Regions from separate parts of the Streptomyces sp. NPDC127190 genome, predicted to be linked through region 1. Evidence: riboswitches for the same ligand, from Rfam matches in the RefSeq annotation. Region 1 holds a riboswitch; the other holds the start of a gene.
What was found. Region 1 has a riboswitch for glycine ahead of gcvP (aminomethyl-transferring glycine dehydrogenase). Riboswitches for the same ligand answer to the same signal wherever they lie in the genome.
Positions count from the first base shown of each region.

Region 1 (4,171 bases):
CACGACCGCCTGCGGATCGGTCTGGAGGTACGGCGGCTCGCCGACCGGTGCGTGGGGCGGCTGCGCGGGGCCGGGCTGTCCGGGCGGACCATCGTGCTGAAGGTGCGGCGGTACGACTTCTCGACGCTGACCCGCTCGGAGACGCTGCGCGGGCCCACGGACGATCCGGCGGTGGTGCGGGAGGCGGCCGCGCGGTTGCTGGACTCGGTGGACACCACGGGCGGGGTGCGACTGCTCGGGGTGGGCGTGTCGGGGCTGGCCGACTACACGCAGGAGGATCTGTTCGCGCAGGCGGCGTGGGCCGCGGAGGAGGGCGAGCGGCAGGAAGAGGGGGAGGCGGACGGTGCCGAGGCCGAGGCGGAGACCGAGGGGGCGGAGCGGGGCGCGGAGCCCGCGGAGCGGCTGTGGCGGCCGGGGCAGGACGTGCGGCACGCGGAGTACGGGTACGGCTGGGTGCAGGGCAGCGGGGTGGGGCGGGTCACCGTGCGGTTCGAGACGCCGCAGTCCGAGCCGGGGCGGGTGCGGACCTTCCTCGTCGGGGACGCCGCACTGGAGGCGGTGGAGCCGTTGCCGCTGGTGCTGGGCGTCGCCGACCCGCCCGCCGGGGTCCCGGCGGCGGACGGTGGCCATCGGGCCGGCTCCGCGCCGGACCCCGGAACCCGGCAGCCCGTAGGTCCGGCCGGGGTCCAGCCCGGTTCCGGGTGAGTTCGAGGACGGGGTGGGATCAAGGCTTCGTGGGGCGGGTCAGGTTTCCTCCGTGCCCGCCAGCTTGCCGAAGTCGTGGTCCGGAAGTGGGGGGTGCGGCGATGTGTCGAGGCCGTAGTGGTGGTAGAGCTGGAGTTCCTGCTCGGGGGAGAGATGGCGGCCCACCCCGAAGTCGGGGGCGTCCCTGATCAGGGCGCGCTCGAAGGGGACCCGGAGGGAGCCGTCGACCAGTTCGCTCGGTTCCAGAGGGACGAAGGCGTCCCGGGAGAACAGGCCGGTGCGTATGGCCGCCCACTCGGGCACGCCCGTCGCATCGTCGAGGTAGACCTCGTCAATGGTGCCGATCTTGGTGCCATCGCGGTCGAACGCCTTGCGGCCGATCAGGTTGCGCGGATCGATGTCGGTCTGCACGGTCCCTCTCCCTCCACTTGGTCGCAACTCATCCGTAAGCACTACAAAAGAGCACATTCAACGAGGCGGCCACTCGAGGGCCCAGGCGTTGACCTCGCTGGTAGGCTGACAGCGGCTGCTGACCCCGTGCGGGAGAGTCCTCCGACCACGTCGGAGGCGCCGAAGGAGCAAATCCTCCCCGGAATCTCTCAGGCTCACGTACCGCACGGACGAGGTCACTCTGGAAAGCAGGGCGGGTGTCGACGGCTTCCGCTCTCACCGACGGTGAAAACCGGGCGTGCCCGGTGAAACTCTCAGGTTGAGATGACAGAGGGGGAGGCCGTCCGGGCACCCGCGCCGTGGTGCCCTCGAAGGTCGCGTCAGACCAGGAGGCCTCCGCCATGACCGCCCATCGCATTCCGCTCTCCGCACTCGAAGCGGGCATCCCCTTCGAGCAGCGCCACATCGGGCCCGACCAGGAGGCGCGGGCCAAGATGCTCGCGCAGGTGGGCTACGGCTCGCTGGACGAGCTGACCGCCGCCGCGGTCCCGGATGTGATCAAGAACGCCGATGCGCTCGATCTGCCGGGTGCCCGCACCGAGGCGGAGGTGCTCGCCGAGCTGCGCTCCCTGGCGGACCGCAACCAGGTGCTCGGATCGATGATCGGCCTGGGGTACTACGGCACCTTCACGCCGCCCGTCATCCTCCGCAACGTCATGGAGAACCCGGCCTGGTACACGGCCTACACGCCGTACCAGCCGGAGATCTCCCAGGGGCGCCTCGAGGCCCTGCTGAACTTCCAGACCATGGTCGCGGAGCTGACCGGCCTGCCGACCTCCGGCGCCTCGCTCCTCGACGAGGGCACGGCCGCAGCCGAGGCCATGGCGCTGTCGCTGCGGATGGGCAAGAACAAGAAGGGTCTCTTCCTCGTCGACGCGGACGCGCTGCCGCAGACGATCGCCGTCATCGAGACCCGTGCCGAGCCGACCGGCGTCGAGGTCGTCGTCGCCGACCTCAGCGAGGGCATCCCGGCCGACCTCGCCGCCCGCGAGATCAACGGCGTGCTGGTCCAGTACCCGGGCGCCTCCGGTGCCGTACGGGACATCAAGCCGGTCATCGACCAGGCGCACGAGCTGGGCGCGCTGGTCACCGTCGCCGCCGACCTGCTCGCCCTGACCCTGCTGACCTCGCCGGGTGAGCTGGGCGCGGACATCGCCGTCGGCACCACCCAGCGCTTCGGTGTGCCGATGGGCTTCGGCGGCCCGCACGCCGGCTACATGGCCGTGCGCGAGAAGTTCGCCCGCAGCCTGCCGGGCCGGCTGGTGGGCGTGTCCGTCGACGCCGACGGGAACAAGGCCTACCGGCTCGCGTTGCAGACCCGTGAGCAGCACATCCGCCGGGAGAAGGCCACCAGCAACATCTGCACCGCGCAGGTGCTGCTCGCGGTCATGGCGGGCATGTACGCCGTGTACCACGGGCCGGAGGGGCTGCGGACCATCGCACGGCGCACGCACCGCTACGCCTCCGTCCTCGCCGCCGGGCTGACGGCCGGCGGGGTCGAGCTGGTGCAGGGCGCCTTCTTCGACACCCTCACCGCGCGCGTGCCCGGCAAGGCCGCCGAGATCGTCGCCGCCGCCCGCGCGGGCGGCGTCAACCTGCGTCTGGTCGATGCCGACCATGTCTCCCTGGCCTGCGACGAGACCACCAACCGGGCCCAGCTCGCCGCCGTCTTCTCCGCCTTCGGCGTCGAGGGCGACATCGAGGCGCTGGACGCGGCCGCCGGCGAGGCCCTGCCCGAGGCGCTGCTGCGCACCGACGACTACCTGGCCCACCCGGTCTTCCACCAGCACCGCTCCGAGACCGCGATGCTGCGCTACCTGCGCAAGCTGGCCGACCGCGACTACGCGCTCGACCGCGGCATGATCCCGCTGGGCTCCTGCACCATGAAGCTCAACGCGACCACCGAGATGGAGCCGGTCACCTGGCCCGAGTTCGGCCAGCTGCACCCCTTCGCCCCGGCCGAGCAGGCGGAGGGCTACCTCACGCTCATCCGTGAGCTGGAGGACCGTCTCGCCGAGGTGACGGGGTACGACAAGGTCTCGCTCCAGCCGAACGCCGGTTCGCAGGGCGAGCTGGCCGGCCTGCTCGCCGTGCGCGGTTACCACCGGGCCAACGGTGACGAGCAGCGGACCGTCTGCCTGATCCCGTCCTCGGCGCACGGCACGAACGCCGCCAGCGCCGTGATGGCCGGCATGAAGGTCGTCGTCGTGAAGACCGCCGAGGACGGCGAGATCGACGTCGACGATCTGCGCGCCAAGATCGAGCAGCACCGCGACGAGCTGGCCGTGCTGATGATCACCTACCCGTCCACGCACGGTGTGTTCGAGGAGCACGTCGCCGACATCTGCGCCCAGGTCCATGAGGCGGGCGGCCAGGTGTACGTCGACGGCGCCAACCTCAACGCGCTGGTCGGCCTCGCCAAGCCGGGCCACTTCGGCGGTGACGTCTCCCACCTGAACCTGCACAAGACCTTCTGCATCCCGCACGGTGGCGGCGGTCCGGGCGTCGGCCCGGTGGCCGTACGGTCGCACCTGGCGCCGTACCTGCCGAACCACCCGCTCCAGCCGGCCGCCGGCCCGGAGACCGGGGTCGGTCCGATCTCGGCCGCTCCGTGGGGCTCGGCGGGCATCCTGCCGATCTCCTGGGCGTACGTCCGCCTGATGGGCGGCGAGGGGCTGAAGCGGGCCACCCAGGTGGCCGTGCTGTCGGCGAACTACGTCGCCAAGCGCCTGGAGCCGCACTACCCGGTGCTGTACACCGGCCCCGGCGGTCTGGTCGCGCACGAGTGCATCATCGACCTGCGGCCGCTGACCAAGGCGACCGGTGTGAGCGTCGACGATGTCGCCAAGCGCCTCATCGACTACGGCTTCCACGCGCCGACCATGTCCTTCCCGGTCGCCGGCACCCTGATGATCGAGCCGACCGAGTCCGAGGACCTCACCGAGCTGGACCGTTTCTGCGACGCGATGATCGCCATCCGCGCGGAGATCGAGAAGGTGGGCTCCGGCGAGTGGCC
Region 1 covers NZ_JBHXVE010000013.1:9,824-13,994, forward strand. Annotated here, with positions in the region: partial or broken gene ACFVIU_RS20625 (DNA polymerase IV) at 1-823, shown strand, start outside; gene ACFVIU_RS20630 (PRC-barrel domain-containing protein) at 745-1,116, opposite strand; glycine riboswitch at 1,236-1,330, shown strand; gene gcvP (aminomethyl-transferring glycine dehydrogenase) at 1,497-4,171, shown strand, end outside.

Region 2 (4,171 bases), on a different contig from region 1:
CGTCCACGTGGTAGGCGACCACGTTGAACTGCTTGCCGGAGAAGTTCAGCCGCATGCCGTGGGTCAGATGGCCGCCGTGCGCCAGGTCCAGGCCGAGGATGGTGTCCCCGGGCTGGGCGAGGGCGAACAGGGCCGCCTGGTTCGCGGAGGCGCCGGAGTGGGGCTGCACATTGGCGTACTCGGCGCCGAACAGCTCCTTGAGCCGGTCGATGGCGATCTGCTCGGCGACGTCGACGTGCTCGCAGCCGCCGTAGTAGCGCCGGCCCGGGTAGCCCTCGGCGTACTTGTTGGTCAGCACCGAGCCCTGCGCCTCCATCACCGCGAGCGGCGCGAAGTTCTCGGAGGCGATCATCTCCAGCGTGGACTGCTGGCGGCTCAGCTCGGCGTCGACCGCGGCGGCGATCTCCGGGTCCAGCTCGTGCAGGGACGTGTTCAGGACGGTCATCGGGGTACGACTCCTCAGCCGGCGGTGAAGGCGGTGTACTCGTCGGCGCTCATGAGGGCCTCGGGCTCGTCCGTCACACGCACCTTGAACAGCCAGCCGCCCTCGAAGGGAGCGGAGTTCACCAGCGACGGGTCGTCCACGACGTCCTGGTTGATCTCGGTGACCTCACCGGTGACCGGGGCGTACAGGTCGGAGACCGACTTGGTCGACTCCAGCTCGCCGCAGGACTCGCCCGCGGTCACGGTGTCACCGACGGCCGGGAGCTGGACGAAGACCACGTCGCCGAGCGCGTTGGCCGCGTGCTCGGTGATGCCGACCGTCGAGACGCCGTCCTCGGCGTCCGACAGCCACTCGTGCTCCTTGCTGTAGCGAAGCTGCTGGGGGTTGCTCATGGCCTGAATTCTCCTGTACATGCGGGAGTGCTGATGAAGGGGGGACTGCCGGACCTGGTGCCGGGCGGGGAAATGTGCGCAGGGTCACGTCACGGGGACGTGCCGAGGCCCAGTGTCTACTTCTGCCGCTTGTAGAAGGGCAGAGCCACGACCTCGTACGGCTCGTGGGTGCCCCGGATGTCCACGCCGACGCCCGGGGTGCCCGGCGCCGCGTGCGCCGCGTCGACGTAGGCCATGGCGATCGGCTTGCCGAGGGTGGGGGAGGGGGCGCCGGAGGTGACCTCGCCGATCACCTCGCCGCCGGAGACGACGGCGTATCCGGCGCGCGGCACCCGGCGGCCCTCGGCGACCAGGCCGACGAGCACCCGGGGCGGGTTCTGCTCGGCGCGGGCGGCGGCCTCGGTGAGCGCCTCGCGCCCGACGAAGTCACCCTCCTTCTCGAACTTCACCACCCGGCCGAGCCCGGCGTCGAAGGGGGTGAGGGCGGTGGTCAGCTCGTGCCCGTACAGCGGCATGCCCGCCTCCAGGCGCAGGGTGTCCCGGCAGGACAGACCGCACGGCACCAGGCCGGCGCCCTCGCCCGCCTTGGTCAGCGCCTGCCACAGCTCGACGGCGTGCTCCGGCTTCACGAACAGCTCGAAGCCGTCCTCGCCGGTGTAGCCGGTGCGGGCGATCAGGGCGGGGACGCCGGCGACGGTGCCGGGCAGACCGGCGTAGTACTTCAGGCCGTCGAGGTCGGCGTCGGTCAGCGACGTCAGGATGCCGGGGGACTCGGGGCCCTGGACGGCGATCAGCGCGTAGGCGTCCCGGTCGTCGCGCACCTCGGCGTCGAACCCGGCGGCCCGCTCGGTCAGCGCGTCCAGCACCACCTGGGCGTTGGAGGCGTTGGCCACGACCATGTACTCGGTCTCGGCGAGCCGGTAGACGATCAGGTCGTCCAGGATGCCGCCGTCGGCCTGGCAGATCATGGTGTAGCGGGCGCGGCCGACGCCGACGGAGGCGATGTTGCCGACCAGGGCGAAGTTCAGCAGGGCGGCCGCCTGCGGGCCGGTCACGGTGATCTCGCCCATGTGGGAGAGGTCGAAGAGGCCGGCCTTGGTGCGTACGGCGAGGTGCTCGTCGCGCTCGGAGCCGTAGCGCAGGGGCATGTCCCAGCCGGCGAAGTCGGTCATCGTCGCACCGAGCGCGCGATGCACGGCATCCAGCGCGGTGTGACGGAGTTCAGTGCTGCTCATCGGTCGGTCGTCTCCCAGGGCACACGGACGGGGCGAGGAACGTTCCTCCCCATCTGTCATCGGAACCTGAGAGGTTCGCCACGACCGCCACCGGGACGATCAGGGCTTGCACCTTGGGTGGAGCCACTGACACAGCGGCCCGCTTTTCAGATGTGCCTCGCCCGCGCGGTAACGGGGCCTGAGAGATTCAAGGGAGGGACTTGCTCCTTCGGCGCCCCAGCGACGACGGCTGGGGACTCTCCCGCGCGGATTCAAGCGGCCGGTATGCAGTTGGCGCGCACATCATTGCACGGCGCGGCCGCTTTTGTAACCGACCTGTGGCAGCACCCGGACCCGCCCGCCACCACCGCCTATTACCTTCTCTTTACGGTCGACGGGAAAGAAGTTGACCGAGTCGACAGGGGAGGACGATCACGGTGAACAGGACCCCCGCGTACGCCACCGGCGTCATGGTGCCGCGGCAGCGGACCAGCGCCACCATCCGCGCCGTGCGCGATCTGCGCGACCGCGCCGGCCGCACCCCGCGCACCCTGCTCTTCGGACCCCGTGACGTGGTGGTGCTCACCGGCCTGCCCGGCAGCGGCAAGTCCACCCTCATGCACCGCACGGTCACCGGCCGCCGCATCGACTCGCAGGACACCCGCGACCGCTTCGCCGCCCGGCTGCCCCGCGGCCTCCCCTACGCCCTCTACCGCCCCCTGGTCCGCCTCGCCCACTACGCCGCGCTGCGCCGCGCCCTGCGCACCGGCGAGGGCGTCGTCGTGCACGACTGCGGCACCCAGGCCTGGGTGCGGAGCTGGCTCGCCCGGGAGGCCCGCCGCCGCGGCGGCACCCTGCATCTGCTGCTGCTCGACGTCGACCCCGCGACGGCCCGCGCGGGCCAGCGCGAGCGCGGCCGGGGCGTCTCCCGCTACGCCTTCCGCCGCCACCGCCGCACGACGGCCCGCCTGCTCGACGCGATCGAACGCGGCCAACTCCCCACCGGCTGCACCACAGCCCTCCTCCTGGACCGCCCCGCGGCAAACACCCTGCACACCCTCTCCTTCACCCCCTGACCTGGCGCCGGACCGGGCGGCTGCGGGCGGGCACCCGCGCGTGGGCTTCACCGGCTGGCGTCGGGCCGGATGGGGGCGGACGCGCACGGTCGTGGTTGGTCTTCGCGGGCGGGGGCCGGGCCGGATGGCCGCGGGCACGCACCCGCGCCGCGTGGCCTTTGCCGGTTGGGCCGGGCTGGACGGCTGGGGGCGCCGTGCGTCGCGTGGCCTGCACCGGCTGACGCTGGACCGGGCGGCTGCGGGCGGGCACCCGCGCGTGGCCTTCACCGGCTGGCGCCGGGTCGGACGGCTGCGGGTGCCGTGGGCTGCTTGGCCTTCACCGCTCGATGCCGGCCCGGACCGCCGCGGGGCCGTCCCCGGCTCGGCCCTCACCGGCTGGCGCAGCCCTGCCGGGGGCGGGCATGCAACCGCCCCGCGTGCCCTTCACCGGCTGGCGCCGGGCGGACGGCCGGGGGTGGTGTACCCGCTAGCCTTCATGCACACAGCAGTGGTTCCCAGCAGGCGGTAGGCAGATGGACTTCCCGGCGGATCTGCCCGCGGACATTCCCGCGGGCTTCCCGGCTCAGGCGCACCCCCACCCGCACGGCGGTTGGCCCGGCAACGAACTCGAGGAGGTGCTGTCGGCCTCCCTCGGGATCCCCGCGGCGGCCGGCCGGATCGTGGAGGTGCTCGGCCGCAGCTTCCTGTGGATCCCGCTGCCCTCCGGCGGCGGCCCGGACAGCGGCCCGCTGGATCTGCCCACGACCGAGATCGCGGGCCAGGTGTACGTCCCGGTGTTCAGCTCGGAGGAACAGTTCCGCCAGGTCGTCGGCTCCCACATGGGGTACACCATCGCCCCCGCCGTGGAGTTCGCCCGCGGACTGCCCCCGCAGGTCGGCATCGTGGTGAACCCCGACGGGGTGGTCGGCATCCCGCTGCCGCCGCAGGCGGTGGCCGAGCTGTGCCGCAGCGGCCGTACCCCGCTCGACGGCCCCGCCGCCGGCGGCCGCGTCCGGCTCTTCGAGCCCGACTGGCAGGACGACCCGGTGGACTTCCTCGCCGCCG
Region 2 covers NZ_JBHXVE010000001.1:301,469-305,639, reverse strand. Annotated here, with positions in the region: gene glyA (serine hydroxymethyltransferase) at 1-445, opposite strand, end outside; gene gcvH (glycine cleavage system protein GcvH) at 460-837, opposite strand; gene gcvT (glycine cleavage system aminomethyltransferase GcvT) at 954-2,072, opposite strand; glycine riboswitch at 2,229-2,326, opposite strand; gene ACFVIU_RS01335 (AAA family ATPase) at 2,522-3,127, shown strand; gene ACFVIU_RS01330 (enhanced serine sensitivity protein SseB) at 3,640-4,171, shown strand, end outside.
Region 2: it holds a riboswitch for glycine, as region 1 does, so the genes downstream of both, gcvT (glycine cleavage system aminomethyltransferase GcvT) here and gcvP (aminomethyl-transferring glycine dehydrogenase) in region 1, are expected to answer to the same signal.